DNA from 2 places in the Enterococcus sp. M-BR2 genome. Region 2 is predicted to be linked to the other one. Evidence: predicted binding sites of a transcription regulator. Region 2 holds the regulator's gene; the other holds the start of a gene.

Region 1 (8,873 bases), 980 kb from region 2:
AAAAAATGAAAAAAGTGTTAGGGTTTGTTCTCTTGCAAGAACTTTGTTTGTTGGTATGCTTATATAGTAACGAGCAAATGTGAATAATCTATGAATGATTTCCTATAAGGAAGTAAAGATTTTTCTGATTTTCTTTAAATGTAGTCTTGCATTTTAAAATTCTTAGTGCTACTATTATTAAGTACTTTTTGTATGGGCCGTTAGCTCAGTTGGTAGAGCAGCTGACTCTTAATCAGCGGGTCGCGGGTTCGAGCCCCTCACGGCCCATTGGGTGCCAAACCCACGAGAATGGTAGTTTGTCGGCGTCTTCGGACGTTTCGAAGATGAACTGCGCATTCTCTTTTTTTATAGACAAAAAAGAGACAGACGAATATGGAGCTTCCAAAACTGGATTTTTGATCCAATTTTGGAAGCTCCATTTATTTTGTTTCCGCCTTTTTTATTTTTTCCAGCTTTCGACTAATTCTTGGTTCTCTTTGATCCAGTCTTTTGCTGCTTGCTGTGGATCTTTTCCATTGTTGATTTCCAACATGACTTTTTCCATATCTTTTTCTGACCAATGGAAATTGTCTAATACTTTATAAGCTTCTGGCTGGTCTTCTTTCAATCCTTTTCGAACCATCGTATGGATCTGCTCTTCGCTTCCCATTCCGTTTTCAGGATCTTCCAAGTATTTCAGATCATATTTGGCAAACATCCAATGAGGTGTCCATCCTGTAACTACAATTGGTTCGTGTTTTTTGATTGCTTGTCCTAGTGCAACGGTCATTGCTCCTGAAGAAGATGTCTCGACTTTCCAGTCTTTCAAGTTGTCATATTTTTTGATTGTGTTTTCAGCAGCCGTAACTACCCCAGCTCCTGGCTCAATTCCTATAATTTTCTTACCTGCCTGATCGGTTAACTCATCGATCGAATTTACATCCATGTAGGCTGGTACTGCTAAACCGACTTTTGCTCCTGTCAAATTGGCACCTAGGTCTTCGACTTGATCTTTATATTGTGCATACTGTGAACCGTGAGTTTTAGGTAGCCAAGCTGAAACCATGGCATCTGACTCGCCATTTGAAACAGATTTCCACATGATTGAATTATCTAGCGGTGTCATCGTTACATCATAGCCCATTTGTTTCAATACTTCACCGACTACATTTGTTGAAGCAACTTCTGTATCCCATTCGACATAAGACAAGTTGATACGTTTTGTTTCTTTGGCAGAAGAAAAACTTCCTATACCAATCGCACCTAAGATCACTACTACTACAGCACCAATGATCAATCCTTGACGTTTTTTACTTTTTTGTGTTGCAGCTCCTGCAACTTTCTTATTGTTTGGCTGATTCAAATGCTGCGTAAAACGGTCAATGATGATTGCTAAGATAACTAATGCAACCCCGTTGACAAATCCATTCCCGACTTGTGCTCTTTGTAAAGCGGACAATACTCCCCGTCCTAAGCCGGGTGCACCGATCATAGAGGCAATAACGACCATTGAAAGTGACAGCATCGTTGTTTGATTGATCCCTGCCATGATCGTACTTTTAGCTAAAGGCAATTCTAGTTTGAATAGTTTTTGACGACTTGTGCTCCCGAATGAATCAGAAGCTTCTACCAACTCTTTCGGTACTTGTCGAATCCCTAAATTCGTAAAGCGAACGGTTGGTGGCAAAGCAAAGATGACTGAGGCAAATACCCCTGGCACCATCCCGATACCGAAAAATGCAACTGCTGGAATCAAATAAACGAATCCTGGCATCGTCTGCATAAAGTCAAGGATCGGCTTGATGATGCTTTGAGCTTTACTGCTTTTTGCCATCAAAATCCCTAACGGTACACCTATGATGATTGAGATCACACTAGATAAAAGAACAAGTGTGACAGTATTCATCAAGTCATTCCATAGACCTTGGTTATAAATAAACCATAGACCAATCAACGTGAACAACGTAAGTCCTGGACGTTTCTTAGAGATAAAGAAAGCTGCTATCGTCAATAACAAGATAAACAAAGGCGCTGGAATCACTAACAGTAAATTTGTAATCCCCGTCATCACTGCCTGTCCGATCGTTTGTAAAAATGAAAATAGGCCAGAAAAAGTTGTCGTAAACCATTCTGTGATATTTTCTACCCAGTTTGCCACTGGTAATTGATAGTTTAATAGATTATTCATGTTCACTCACCTCGCTTGTTTCTGCTAATGCTTCAATCACACTACCTCGGATGACGACACCTTTTAATTTTCCATCCTCTACAACTGCAAGCGGAGTCGGTGAATCATAAATAATATTGAAAATATCACTTACAACCATGTCTTTTCCGATCACCGTCACATTTTCATCTAAGAAGTCGATCAATGGACGTTTTTGCTTCCTAGCTTCTAACGCCTGATCTGCAGTAATGATTCCTTTCAGGTGTCTCTTTCGGTCAACAGCCATCAGCATGCTGACTTCTTCATTACGCATCCTTGTCAATGCGACATTTGGTCCATCAGATTCGATATTCGTCGTCAATGCAGGTACCATGATGTTTTGAGCAGTAAGCACTTTGGAACGATCGACTTCTTCCACAAATTCACGTACGTAATCATTTGCTGGATTGGTCAATATTTCTTCACCTGTTCCGATCTGCATGATTTCGCCGTCTTTCATTAACGCGATTCTGTCCCCGATCCGTAAAGCTTCATTCAAATCATGGGTAATGAAAATAATCGTTTTTTGAACATTGGCTTGCAAGTCCAGTAATTCGTCTTGCATTTCTCGTCGGATCAGCGGATCAAGAGCCGAGAACGCTTCGTCCATCAGCAAGATCTCAGGATCGTTCGCTAAAGCTCTGGCTAAGCCGACCCGTTGCTGCATCCCACCAGATAACTGATTAGGATATTGGTCTTTAAATGAAAGCAGACTAGAATTTTCTAATGCTTTTTCTGCTTTTTCTTGTCGTTCTTCTTTAGGTATACCACGGACTTCTAACCCGTATTCTGTATTTTCCAAGATCGTTCGGTGTGGAAACAGACCGAAGTTTTGGAAAACCATATTGATTTTATGACGACGGACTTCTCGCAATTCTTCTTTACTTAACTTCGATACATCTTCTCCATCAATATAGATACTGCCCGAAGTTGGTTCGATCAGACGATTCAATAGACGGATCAATGTGGATTTCCCACTCCCGGAAAGCCCCATGATCACGAAGATTTCTCCTTCTTTTACGTCAAAATTCACGTCATACACACCAACCGTCGCACCGGTTTTCTTTAAAATCTCCGTTTTCGGCTGGTGATCATTCATCATATCTAAAGCGGCTTGTGTCTTTTTACCAAATATCTTTGTTAAATGTTTTACTTCTACTTTTACCAAACAAATTCTCCTTTTTTATGTAAATTCATTTTTCTTTCTGAAAAAAGTGACCACACTATGTTAACATCATGTAGTCACTTTGTCAAAAATGAAAGAAATTTGCTTGTCTAAACAGAAAAAAACTTGGTTAAATCTTTATAAATAAAAGGTTTAGCCAAGTTAATATTTTTATAATATTTCACACAATCATTCTGCAAGCTGATGTTCCGGGTAAAAAAAGTTTGTCATACGCTGTAGCGTATACTCATTTCCAATAAAATGAACGATATCCCCTGCCGTAAATTTAGCATAAGGTCCAGGTGAAACAAGTAGTTCTTCGTTATGAGAAATTGCGATAACTGTAGCACCAGTCGCCTGCCAGATATTCAACTCGCTAATCGAACGGTCCAGATGCATTGCTTTTTCTGATAAAGACAATTCAAACGGAAGTAAAGGGTTCATCTTATGTATTCGCTTCGTTTGATTGACCAGCTGATCCAATAATTGAGAAAAATGATTCAGCTCATCTTGTTGCTTCTCCACACTCGCCATGATTTCTGCTTTTGTATCTTGGATAGATTGTACATCTTGATACTGCAATAGGAAATCTTTTGCTTTTTCTTTCGAGGCAACAAATGCCCCACTCCCATGCCGTACTTCCATGATCCCAAGATCTACCAGCACATTGATAGCCTTTCGGGTAGTCTCAGGAGAAGCATTGTACGTACTGGCAAGCGTTGAGCGAGCATGGATCTTCTCACCCACTTTATATCGGTTTTCAACGATACGTTCGGCTAAATCAACAGCAATCTGCTGATAGCGCGGGCGGACGATTTTTTTCTTTCCAGACATTTTCTTTCCTCTTTCTTTTTTTACTTTCCCTCATCTTACTATGCTCTAGCAAAATAAGCAAAAAAGGGGAGAACAGCCTCTTGCAACGACTGATCATCGCTTGATCTGTTCCTTTTTTACTGGGCAGGCTGTTTGACAGTCATCACAATTCTTTCCGGATTTTAAACGAGTATAGACAATCGCTCCTGCACTTCCAAAGATTAATACACTTAATAAGAATGTCGCCATCCTATTCCTCTCCTTCTAATGACAATATAGTATAAAACTGGTTCTTGGATTTTGGCTGGCGGAACAAAACATAAACGAGTCCTATCATCAGTAAAATAGCAAGATACGTCCCTGACGCTACCTGTCCACCCTCCAATAAGTGTCCCAACTGATAGATCACAAAACTAACTAAATAAGCTAAACCGCATTGATAGCCTATGGCGATCCAAGTCCATTTCTTGGCATTCATTTCCCGATGGATAGCCCCAATTGCCGCAAAACAAGGCGCACAAAGTAAATTGAAGGCTAACAATGAATAAGCTGATGCGGGAGTATATGTGTGTTGTAGCACTTGCCAGATTTCTCTACCATTTTCGGATACTTCCGCATGTCCAAACAAAATACCAAATGTGCCAATAATATTTTCTTTAGCAACTAATCCTGTAATCGCTGCGACAGTTCCTTGCCAATTCCCCCAACCAAGCGGCTGAAAAACAACAGCCAGGATTCGTCCGAAAAAGGCTAGGATACTTTGGTCTTCAGGAACAGGTTGAGCATAAAAATTATAAGAAGAGCTAAACCAGATCACGATACTAGAAACAAAGATAATCGTTCCTGCTTTTTTAACAAAAGACTTGCTGCGGTCATAGGTTTGTCTTAGGATCGTTGACCATTGAGGAAAATGATATGTGGGTAATTCCATGATAAACGGAGCTGTTTCTCCAGCAAACAAACGCGTTTTTTTCAAGCTGATTCCAGAGAAAATAATTGCAGTCATCCCAAGAAAATAGGCAGAAGGGGCTACCCAAGATTGGTGAGGAAAAAAGGCCCCTGCTACTAAGGCAATAATCGGCAACTTTGCAGAACAAGGCATGAATGTCGTGACCATGATCGTCAAACGACGATCTTGCTCGTTTTCAATCGTGCGAGTAGCCATGACCCCTGGTACGCCACATCCCGTGGCAATCAGCATAGGAATAAAGGATTTTCCTGAAAGCCCGAATTTCCGGAAAAGTCGATCCATGACAAAAGCGATCCTCGCCATATATCCGCAGTCTTCTAGAAAGCTCAAGCATAAAAACAATACGATCAATTGCGGTAAAAATCCTAATACTGCTCCCACGCCTGCGATGATGCCGTTCAAGATCAGCTCCTGCATCCATTCCGCTACTTGCCATTCAGCTAACAGTCTGCCAACATGTTCTGGTAGCCACGTTCCAAACAATGTATCATTGATCCAATCTGTCCCCATTGTTCCTACTGTTTGAATAGCCAAGTAATAAATCAGCCACATCACAAATGCAAAGATTGGCAAGGCTAACCAACGATTCGTTGCAATCTGATCGATTTTGTCACTCATCGATAATTGGAAAGAATCATTTGACACGACAGATAGTGCACATAATTGGGTAATAAATTCATAACGTTCATTGACTAGAATCGTTTCACTATCGTCATCCAATAGTTTCTCTGTCAACTGGATCAGTTGTTCGATTTCTTTTTGCTGAGAATTTGTTATCTCATCATCCTCATTCACCTTCTGATCTCTTTCAAAATATTTCATTGCATACCAGCGTTTCTTGCTACTTTTTTCTCCTAGTACATCTTCAATTTCATGTAAAGCTGCTTCTAAACGCGGATCGTATGTACAGGGAACAGGAATAGAAAGCCGTTTTTTTGCAGACTCCTGAATCTTTTCGATTAATTTTTCGATTCCTTGCTTTTTCAATACGCTGATTGGTAAAACTGGTACACCAAGACCATAGGAAAGCTTTTCTAGGTTGATTTTTTTTCCTTCTTTTTTGATGATATCCATCATATTCAGACCAATGATCATAGGAATGCCTAAATCCAATAACTGCGTAGTTAAATATAGATTCCGCTCTAAATTGGTAGCATCAATAATGTTGATGATCAGTTCAGGCTGTTCATGAACCAAATAATCTCTTGCAATCACTTCTTCGGGTGTATAAGGAGACAAAGAATAGATGCCAGGTAGGTCTTGAATATGAATGTTCGGATTTTTTTTCAACGATCCTTCTTTTTTTTCTACTGTTACGCCCGGCCAATTCCCTACATATTGATTCGAACCAGTCAAGAGATTGAACAAGCTCGTTTTTCCGCTGTTTGGATTTCCGACTAACGCGATATTCATTCGTTTTCCTCCCTTTGTACCAAGACTAATTCAGCCTCTGACTTTCGTAATGTCAATTCATATCCTCGCACTGTCAGTTCGATTGGATCTCCTAGAGGGGCTAGTTTTCGGATGACTATTTTTACATTTCGCGTCAATCCCATATCCATCAACCGCCGCTTCACTGCGCCTTGTCCGTGGATGGCTACGACGATCCCAGTCTCTCCTGCTTTTAATTGATCAAGAGAGGTCCAGCTTTCAGAGGAAGCAATCTTTTTATTGACAAAGATCTGACTTAGTATTTCCCGACTTACTGCCACTCGATGACTTTTTACCAGTAAAATGGCATTGTTGCCTGATAAATTGACGACGACGATTTTACTTCCGGCAACGACCCCAATATTTTGCAAATGGCGTTTTGTTTTTTCTTCTGTTTCGATTCGTTCGACTTGATAAACGAAGTTTTGCTTTGCCTGAGCTAAGGTCTGCATATTGATTCCTCTCTTGTGAAATAAATCATGTATTGAAATCTTTCATTCTATGTTCTAGTTTTCTCACGTATTACGCAAATAAATGAGAATCATTCTCACATAGAATACTCTCGGTAATTGAGAATGTCAATTACACTTGTGATATTATGAGCGATTCTTTATTATTGATAGATAAAAATGAGAAAAAAATATTTCTTCATAGTTTTCCACAATTTTTTCTCTATTAGATTTGCTATTTTCCCACACGATACTTGTTTTCAGCTCTTTTTTTCAAAAACACAAAACTTAGTATTCCACAGTTTCCACAACACAATATGTAGTGTTTGTTGTTTGACTTTTTTACTAAGAGTTTTATACTATCTATTATAGATAATAAGAATGTGTTTAGAGGAGGCACTCATCATGAACGTAAAAATCTTTTCTAAAAATAATTGCATGCAATGCAAGATGGTCAAACGTTTTTTAACAGAAAATCAAATTGCTTTTGAAGAAGTCAATATCGATGAACAACCGGAAGCAGTAGACTGGTTGAAAGCACAAGGATTCCAAAGTGTTCCTGTCATTACTTCCGATGCAGAAACAGTTATCGGATTCCGTCCTGATCAGTTGCGTAAACTTGCCAGCTAACATGACTAAAAGAATCAAAACAAGATACATGGATTTGAAGGGCTTGAGACAGCACCAGTTTTTGTCGCAAACTTCCAAATCCTTTTTTAAAGCTTGAAAACAATGCAATGATTTGCAATCAAGCATCATCAAATACGAAATGAAGGTTGGGCGTACGTATGAGTCTTAAAAATTTACAAGATGTCAGTTATTTCAAGCTGAATAATGAAATCAATCGACCAGTCAATGGTCAAATCCCTTTGAATAAGGATAAAGAAGCTTTGGCTGCCTTTTTTGAAGAAAATGTCAAACCAAATACGATGACTTTTCCATCTATTATGGAAAAAATCAATTACTTGATCGAACAAGAATATATAGAAGCAGAATTCATCCAATTATATTCACCATCATTTATTGAAAAGCTATATCAATTTTTGGACGAACAACATTTTTCTTTCAAATCTTTTATGGCTGCTTACAAATTTTATTCTCAATATGCGTTGAAAACCAACGACGGTTCCGCTTATCTGGAAACTTATGAAGATCGAGTAGCCTTCAATGCACTTTACTTTGCGAACGGGGATGAAGAATTAGCACTTGCTCTTGCAGATGAAATGATCCATCAACGTTATCAGCCAGCTACGCCTTCTTTCTTGAATGCTGGACGTAAACGTCGGGGCGAATTGGTGTCTTGTTTCTTGACTCAAGTCACTGACGATATGAACTCTATCGGGCGCTCAATCAACTCTGCTTTGCAATTGTCCCGTATTGGTGGCGGCGTAGGGATTACTTTATCAAATCTTCGTGAAGCCGGCGCTCCTATCAAAGGATACGAGGGTGCTGCGAGTGGTGTCGTTCCAGTCATGAAATTATTCGAAGATAGTTTCAGCTATTCTAATCAATTAGGTCAGCGTCAAGGAGCTGGTGTGGTTTATTTGAATGTGTTCCATCCAGACATTATTGCTTTCCTTTCAGCAAAAAAAGAAAATGCAGATGAAAAGATTCGCGTAAAAACTCTTTCTCTTGGTGTGATCGTACCTGATAAATTTTATGAATTGACACGTAAAAACGAAGATATGTATTTATTTAGTCCATATAGTGTCGAAAAAGAATATGGTGTTCCATTCTCTTATGTAGATATTACAGCTGAGTATGATCGTCTAGTTGCAAATCCAAACATTCGCAAACAAAAAATCAAAGCGCGTGATCTTGAAAATGAAATCTCAAAATTACAACAAGAATCTGGCTATC
Region 2 (8,873 bases):
TAGGTAATTATAGCATTTTCCATATAAAATAAGGAGACTAGGAATAAAAAAATTCCCAGATCTCCTTAAAAATTATACCTTTTTGTTCTATAAAACAACATTTTCTTATTTTTGAAAAATGTTGTTAATTATTTGTTCAATGAAATATCAATGATCGAATCTCCAGGCACTTGTGGTGGGATAGACATCGTCATGATCGGCATCTCAACTAATGTAAATTGGACTTTGTCACCGATTTTCAGTTCATCTATGTCCACGCTTATTTTTTCAGCAGTAGCATTCAAAATCACTCCGTCATTGCTGAATGATGTCCCCATATTCGCTGGATCTTCTTTGGCCATGACATCGACGAGTTTCAGTTGAATCGTTTCTTCTTCCGCTTCTACTTGAGTGATGCTTTCAATCGTTCCTACAAATATGCTTTGTCCCTCCGTTTTCGTACTGCTTGTTTTTATTGTTTGACCCGCATCAATCGAATCAAGAGAACCTGTGTTGCTGTCTGCACTACCGCATCCTGCTAAAATAAAAAATAGACCAACTACATATATACTAGAAAAAATAGCCCTCATAAAAAATCCTCCGTTTAAGTTTTTGCATTACTTGTTGCGGTGATTGTCTCCGGTCATTTCTGTCCATGTAAAGATTCGCTGACCTGCTTTTACTCCTTGGTCAAATATCAGTTGGACTTATCAACTGTTCAACCATTGCGGCGGTTGCGACCAGTCATTTCGATTTCTTTTGTCAAATAACGTATGCGTTCCATTATGCGTTTTGCTTTCAGCGGCTCTTCATCTCCACGTTGAGTGACGGACAAATGCTGTTCCAATTCATCCATTGTGAAATTTGATGAGAAGAAGGTCGGTAGCTGTTCCTGCATCCGATATTGAAGGATGACGCCAAATACTTCATCCCGTATCCAACTGCTCATCGCGTCTGCACCAATATCGTCAATCATTAAAATGGGGGAACGCTTCACTGCATCTAGCTTTTCTGCCACTTGATCTTTTCCGATTGCCTGTTTCATCTCAACGGCAAACGTCGGAAAGTGGACTAATGTCGTGGTGAATCCAGCAATCGCTAGTTCTCTCGCTGTTGCTCCTAATAAGTATGTTTTTCCAATACCAAAACTCCCCACCAAATAAAGACCTTTATGATACCCTTTTGGATCTGCAGTATATTTCTCTACGAAATCTAGGGCTTCCAAGCTTGCATATCCTCGTCCATCTGTACGCTCAAAGTTTTCAAAAGATGCTGATTGAATATCTTTTGGCATATCCATTGCTTTTACTCGGCTTCTAATTTCTTCTTGTCTTTGCCGAGCTAACAATGCTTCTGTTGGTACATAAGTGACATCCACATAATGAAAATTCAACGTCAACTTCGGCTCGTATCCTGGAGCGATCATCGTTGGATCGTTTTTTTGATATTTACGCTTTTCTTGCACGAACTCATACAATTTGGCGTAGCTTTTTTCAATATCCGCTTGTGTCAGTTCTTCTTGGTGTGCACTTAGAAAAGCTTGAACATCCGTATCATTTAGGACGTCAGCAATCATTTCAGCATATTTTTCTTGATAATTACGTTTGCTGATAATCCTCTTCAATTCTTTGCCTACGTCTTCCATTAGATGTCACCCTCCTTTTTCGCCAGGTATTCTTTAAAACGGCGGTCAATCTCTGCTTTTTTCTCACTACTGATCTGTTTTTCATCTTTTGGCTGGTTGACCCAATCAGGAAGCTTTTCCCGCCGAACATTTCGCTTGCCGTTTGGATAATTTGTTTGCTTTTTTTGTTTTGATTGTTTTGCTTGATTGCTTATTTGCCGAATATGCTGAATCGCTTCTTCTGCTGTGGCGATTTTCTTTTGTGCCCATTCATTTGCCACTGTATTCACATAACTAGCATTTAAGCTAGCATTATTTTTGATCACCAATACATAATTCAGCAAAACATTGATCACACTGCTGGAAAGACCTGATTGAGAAACAAGGTCTTGCAGTAACCAAGTTTCTTGTTTAGAAACATATCCGCCTTTTTCTGACTTGATTGCTTCCAGATATTTCATCGGCGGAATGCTCTGTGCTTCTTTTATCAACTGAAGCGCTGCATTTGTCAAATGTTCGTTCGTCGGAGATTCATTGCTGTTTTCAGCAACAGCTACTGTTTCCTTTATTTGCTTCACTGGTCGTCTCTGCATTGCCAAAACAGCTTTTTGCAGCTCCTTCATGGATACTTTTTGTTCACTAAAATCATAAGATTGACTGATGAGTTCACCAAGAGTTAGTTCATCGAATCCATAAAGCTGATGATACATGTCGACTTGTTTGATGATTGAATCATCAAGAACAGTCATATGTTTTTTTGCCAGCCAATCATTCAAAAATTGCCAATCGAATGTCGAATCTGTTTCAAGTAATGCTACTGGCTCAGATTCTTCAAAAGATTTATTCAGTGATTCGATGTTTTCTTGATTAGCAGCGTATACTGCTTCATTGAAGCGATAAACATCTAAAAATTTTTTTGTGATTTTTTGATATCCCTCTGTTGTATGCCTTTTAGGTTCAAACAACTGAATAAGCTTCTGGAATCGTCGTTCACCAACTTTTTCCAAAAGAAGAAATGCCAGAACAGAATCTTTGAAAAATGCTTTAGGAATGAGTGGCTCTAACAACTCATAAATAAAACGAGGCCCCAGATCGCTATCTTCTTTAAAATAAACATCCAGTAAGCCGATTCCTTCCAGCTTTTTTCTTGCATCATAAAATTGAGGGATCCCGCAGCCTAGACTACTGAGTAAATCTGCATGCATCCCTTCAGGACCTTCACCAGATTCTTGCGAGATCTCTGATAACAGAGTGAAATAGATACTCAAGGCTTCTCCGCCGATCAGTGGCTGATAAAGATACAGCAACGCGTTCTTGCTGTCTTCCCTCAGCGGAGCTTCTTTTCTTCCTTGGTAAATATTTTTTGGTTGAAGCTCTTTCCAAGCATTTTCCAAGGAAATGCCTCCTTTTTGTTTCTTAATTGTTTTCTTTATTATTCTCTTTATTATTTTCTTTTGCTTTATCCACGATATCTTGCAGCTCTTTTAAGAAAACAGACATATCTTTGAACTGGCGATAAACACTGGCAAAACGGATATACGCGATTTCATCTAAATCGACTAAATCCTCCATCACATATTCACCAATCAGATTCGTTGATACTTCGTTTTCCCCAAGACTGCGTACGCGGTTTTCGACATGGTTGACGATTTGTTCCATTTGCTCCATAGCTACAGGTCTTTTTTCTGCTGAGCGGATGAGTCCTCTTAAAATTTTATCGCGATTGAATTCTTCGCGTTCCCCGTTTTTCTTGATGACTAATAACGGAGCAGCTTCAATTCGTTCAAAAGTAGTGAAGCGGAACGAACAATTCTCACATTCGCGACGGCGACGGATCGCACGTCCATCATCTGCTTGACGGCTGTCGATTACTCGTGAATTATTATGTTGACATCTAGGACATCTCATTTTGTCTCACCTCTTGCATCGCATTTTTATATAAAGGATGTGTCTTTCTTTACAACTAGTTGTATTATAACACGAAACAAATCACAAACGCGACTGTCCTACCCAAAAAAACACGGATATAAGAACAATTTTTTCTATTTTCATGCGTAATTATGTCCCCTGTCCTAATTCAATTTCAATTTTCCAGTACTGATGACCTTGATTGCTGAGAAATGACTCGCCCAAAAGCTGATTTAGTCGGCTAGCATAAAAAACTTGAAGCAGATGAACATCTTATCATCTGCTTCAAGTCACATCTCTATTTCTTATTTTTTTATAACTTCTCTTCGATTCCTGTATAGTGTTTCATTCGTTGTTCCTCGATTTTTTGTTCATCAGGAATGTGTTCACTTTCTGGGAGCGGTGTCTTACTACGATCAGGTACCGGATTTTTTCGTTCTTGAGTCAAATCTTGCTGTTTCGCTTCTTTTTCTGCCTGCTGGTCTTCTATTTCATCGATTCTTGCTTGGTACTGCTTTTCTTTCTCTTCTGCTGTTTCTGATTGCGTACGACCTTCATCGATTAGATTTTCTTTATTGAGTATTTCGCCGATTTTTTCTTTTGCGTTACCTACGACTTTATCCTTTTGGTTTTTAAATGATCCCATCGCTATCCCTCGCTTTCTATATACTCAGGATAGCAAACTTGACACAGATACTCAAAGAAAGCGATTAGCTGAAAGCCAATTTTCGATTTGTTCCACAAGTTCCTCTTTTGTTCCGTTGTTGTCAAACAAAATATCCGCACGCTGCTTTTTTTCTTCGATTGGAAGTTGACTGCTAATTCTCTGCTGTGCTTGTTCTAGTGTTAGTTGATTACGTTTCATCAAGCGTCTGAGTTGAATATCTGGCGTGGTATAAACGACAGCTACTGCATCCATATAGTGGTCATAATGACCTTCATAGAGCAATGGGATATCTACAATTACTAAAGGATGATGGGAACTTAGATAGGCGATTTGATCTTTTATCGCTTTTCGGATAAACGGATCTAATAGCTGATCAAGTTTTTGTCGTTTCTCCTTTGATGGAAAAACAATCATCCCAAGTTTTCCTCGATCTAGCTGACCATCAGACTGCAATATCTCTTGGCCAAACACGGACACAACCTTCCTCAGAGCAAGCATTCCAGGCTCAACAGTTTCTCTAGCAATCACGTCACCATCGATCAAAGGAAATCCATGAGACTGAAAGACTTTGGCTGCCGTACTTTTGCCAGTAGCTATTCCGCCCGTCAAACCTAAAACAAAGCCTACTTTTCGATTTTCAGCCTTTGACAATTCGGACAATAGTGAGTCCCCCTTTGTGCCACTTTTATTTTCACGATCGGTGTCCCACAACGTATACATGGTTTGCCAGTTTGCTGATAGACATGCAGTGCGACTTGGAATCCGCCTGATTCTCCTAATGCATTCAAATAGCTGCGAATCGTGGTACCTCCGGCTTCTATTGCACGATTCAAAACATCAATGATCGATAGACGTAATTGTTCTATCTCTTTTGGACGTAATGTATTCGCCGGTTGTTCTGGATGAATCTTCGCTTCCCATAATGCTTCGTCTACATAAATATTACCTAGTCCCGTTACTAGACGTTGATCTAGCAGTAAAGGCTTGATTGCTTTGTGCGATTTTTTCAGTCCAGCTGCAAAATCTGCTAATAAAAAGCTGTCAGGCAATGGCTCAGGTCCTAATTTCATGATTCCTCGGTAAGTTGCACTTGCTCCTTTTTCGACAATTGTCATACGACCAAATTTTCGTACATCGTTGTAGCGAAGTTGGCTCCCGTCCTCAAAAAAGAAAAGTACATGCGTATGTTTATCGATTGGTGTATTTTCTTTCGTGAATTGATATTTTCCTTCCATTCGCAAATGTGAGATCAGTTCATAATGATCGAGATGAAAAATCAAAAACTTCCCTCTACGTCCAATGGATTGGATGGTTTCGCCAACAAGAGAAGCCTCAAAGAGGGGCGTCTCTGGTTGCTCAATGATCTTGGGCCACAAGACCTGCACTTTCTGAATCGTTTTTCCTACTACTAACCGTTCCAATCCTTTACGAACGGTTTCTACTTCTGGTAATTCTGGCATTTTTTCTTTTCACCTTCATTATATTGCTCTGTCTTAAACAATGTTTATTTTGCTTCGTACCACGTTTTTCCCCAACTGCTGTCAGTGATCAGTGGTACATGGAGAGAAACAGCTTGTTCCATAACTTCCTTCACCAATTTATCTAATGATTCAAGTTCTTTTTCAGGTACCTCGAAGACAAGTTCATCATGAACTTGTAACAGCATCGTAGCTTGAAGACCTGTTTCTTTTAATCGTTTATCCAATTCAATCATCGCGATTTTCAAAATATCAGCAGCACTTCCTTGAATTGGTGTATTGATAGCTGTTCGTTCCGCAAAAGAACGGATATTGTAATTTCTTGAATTGATGTCTGGCAAATATCGTCGGCGGTGATACAGCGTTTCGACGTAGCCTTGATCTTTTGCTTCGCGTACGATTCTTTCCATATATTCTTTGACACCTGGGTATTTTTCAAAGTACGTATCGATGTATTGCTGTGCTGCTTTTCGGCTGATGCCTAAATTTTGTGAAAGTCCGTAATCAGAGATGCCATACACGATACCAAAATTCACTGCTTTTGCCTGCCGACGCATATTTGGTGTGACATCCTCTGCCTTTTCGATTCCAAATACGCGCATCGCTGTGCTGGCATGGATATCTTGACCTTCTAGGAAGGCAGCTTTCAAATGTTCATCATTTGAGATATGCGCAAGTACGCGTAACTCGATTTGTGAATAGTCAGAAGAATAAATCAACCAGTCTTTTTCTCTCGGAACAAATGCCTGACGTATCTTTCTCCCTTCATCTAATCGAATTGGGATGTTCTGCAAATTAGGATCAACAGAGCTTAATCGTCCTGTTTGGGTCAATGTCTGGACATAACGTGTATGCACTTTTCCATCTGATTGGATCACTTTCAGCAGTCCCTCGACATAGGTAGATTGAATTTTTGCGATTTGACGATAGGTTAGGATATCCTCTACGATTGGTGCTTGTTCACGAAGCTGTTCCAGTACATCTACGGCTGTGGAGTACCCAGTTTTTGTTTTTTTGATAACGGGTAATCCCATTTTTTCAAATAAGATCACTCCTAATTGCTTTGGTGAATTCAAATTGAATTCTTCGCCGGCTTCTTCGTAGATTTTTTGTTCGATCTCTCTTAAGCGAGCAGAAAACTCGCCCTTCATTTCTTGTAAGCGAGTCGCATCTACTTTGATCCCGCTTATTTCCATCTCTGCCAAAATGATAGACAATGGCAGTTCCATTTTCCGGAAAAGATCTTCTTGGTTTTTATCTGCCAGTTCTTGGCTCAATTTTGGTGTTAACGCATTGATTGCAGCTACTTTTCGCGCTAAATGAGCAAAAAAGAGTTCCTCTTCTTCTGGTAAACCTTTTTTCGCCCCTTTGCCGTATACAGTTTCATCTGATTGGATATCGTTGTATCCGTAATGTGCAGCTATTCCTTCGATATCTGTGCTTTTTTCATTCGTATCGAGAATGTATGCACCTAGCAAGACATCAAAATCGATTCCTTTCGTTTTTCCAGTATAGCGATTTAAAGCAACATAAGTTCGTTTCGCATCATATACTTTTTTCAATCGGGTCGGATCAGTGATCCAAGAATGGAACGCTTGGTTTTCGAATACAGACAGATCATTCGTGACATAGATTTTCTTTTCTGTTCCCCACGCTACTCCGACGATTTCCTCTGTATGGTAATTGTCGCCCATCATTTCCACGTACAGTGCCATATCCGTAGTAAACATTTCCTCTTTAAATTCATGCACGACTTCAAATAAAATATCATCCATTTTTACTTCTTCTTCAACGATATTCAGTTTAGAAAGGAACTGATTGAAATCCATTTCTTTATAAAATGGAACGAGTTTATCGAGATTTTTCCCTTCATACTTCAATGAGTCGATAGAGACCTCCACAGGGGCTGAAGTATTGATGGTCGCCAATTTCTTCGATAAGAACGCTTGCTCTTTGTCATTTATCAGATTTTCTTTCATTTTGCTTTGCTTCATTTCATCAATATGCTCATAGATTCCTTCGACTGAGCCATATTGTTTCAATAGCTTGATAGCTGTTTTTTCACCAATTTTAGTCACACCTGGGATATTGTCAGAGGCATCTCCGGCTAGTCCCTTCATGTCAATAATCTGTTTTGGTATCAATCCATCATATTTTTCCGCCACATGTTCTGGTGTATAACTTTCGATATCGCTGACACCTTTTACAGTGATATCCACTTTTACTTCTTTACTAGCTAATTGAGTCAAATCCCGATCACCGGAAAGTACGACGACATCAAATTGATTTTTATCTACTTTTTCTGCCAAAGTACCGATAATATCATCCGCTTCATAATTGGGCAATTCGTAATACTGTACACCTAATCCCGTCAACAAATCACGGATATATGGCATTTGTTCTTTGAATTCGCCTGGTGTTTTAGATCTTCCTCCTTTGTACTCCGCATACATTTCTGTCCGAAAGGTCGTTTTTCCTGCATCGAACGCAACCAGAACATGCGTCGGTTGCTCTTTTTGCATAACATTTTCAAACATCGTATTGAATGCATAGATTGCATTTGTATGAAGACCGTTTCTGTTTTTGAAACGTTCAAGGGAATTGTGCAGCGCAAAGAATGCGCGAAAAGCCACACTGTTCCCATCAACGAGTAATAATTTATTTTTTGTCATCTTCTTAACTCCTTACTGTAAAGTTCTTATTCATTCTAACAAAGAATCATGCGGAATGCGAAAAGAAAAAGCGGGACCATACCAAATATTTTGGTATAGCCCCAACTGATCAATTTTTTCCTTTTTTAGTTGTTCCGTCCAAAGATTCTTAAAAACGCCAAGAACAAGTTGATAAAGTCTAAATACAGCTTCAATGCCATAAATACAGCAATGCCACTATGTGCTGTTCCATTTGTCTGGACATAGATATTACGAATGCTTTGGTTATCATAAGCTGTGATCCCTGCAAAGATGACGACTAAAAGCAGTGAGATGAACAGCTCAACTGCGCTACTTCTCAAAATGAAGATGTTCAAGACTAGTGCAATGATCACTCCGATCAAAGCAGCCTGTCCTGCTCTTCCGACCCCGCTAAGATCTCGTTTTGTTGTCACTCCGACAACAGACATCCCCATGAACATCAAGGTAGCTGTCAAGAAAGCTTGTGTTACTGTTCCAATATCGTAGAATGCAAGAGTAACTGCTAATGTTACGCCATTCAAAAG

Evidence for each region. Region 2 encodes NrdR, which represses ribonucleotide reductase genes. Its sites were predicted from a motif close to ACACNATATATNGTGT; they were not measured.
Region 1: the regulator NrdR is predicted to act here: its motif matches at 7,324-7,339, upstream of nrdH (glutaredoxin-like protein NrdH).

The regions. Positions count from the first base shown of each region.
Region 1 is NZ_CM152743.1:1,678,358-1,687,230, forward strand. It holds tRNA gene AC1F25_RS08190 (tRNA-Lys) at 195-267, shown strand; gene AC1F25_RS08195 (ABC transporter permease/substrate binding protein) at 440-2,167, opposite strand; gene AC1F25_RS08200 (quaternary amine ABC transporter ATP-binding protein) at 2,160-3,353, opposite strand; gene AC1F25_RS08205 (GntR family transcriptional regulator) at 3,540-4,184, opposite strand; gene AC1F25_RS08210 (hypothetical protein) at 4,278-4,412, opposite strand; gene feoB (ferrous iron transport protein B) at 4,414-6,546, opposite strand; gene AC1F25_RS08220 (FeoA family protein) at 6,543-7,016, opposite strand; gene nrdH (glutaredoxin-like protein NrdH) at 7,419-7,643, shown strand; gene nrdE (class 1b ribonucleoside-diphosphate reductase subunit alpha) at 7,802-8,873, shown strand, end outside.
Region 2 is NZ_CM152743.1:697,490-706,362, reverse strand. It holds gene AC1F25_RS03420 (hypothetical protein) at 129-569, opposite strand; gene dnaI (primosomal protein DnaI) at 698-1,624, opposite strand; gene AC1F25_RS03410 (replication initiation and membrane attachment family protein) at 1,624-2,997, opposite strand; gene nrdR (transcriptional regulator NrdR) at 3,020-3,511, opposite strand; gene AC1F25_RS03400 (hypothetical protein) at 3,825-4,157, opposite strand; gene coaE (dephospho-CoA kinase) at 4,209-4,838, opposite strand; gene mutM (DNA-formamidopyrimidine glycosylase) at 4,802-5,638, opposite strand; gene polA (DNA polymerase I) at 5,683-8,328, opposite strand; gene AC1F25_RS03380 (Bax inhibitor-1/YccA family protein) at 8,454-8,873, opposite strand, start outside.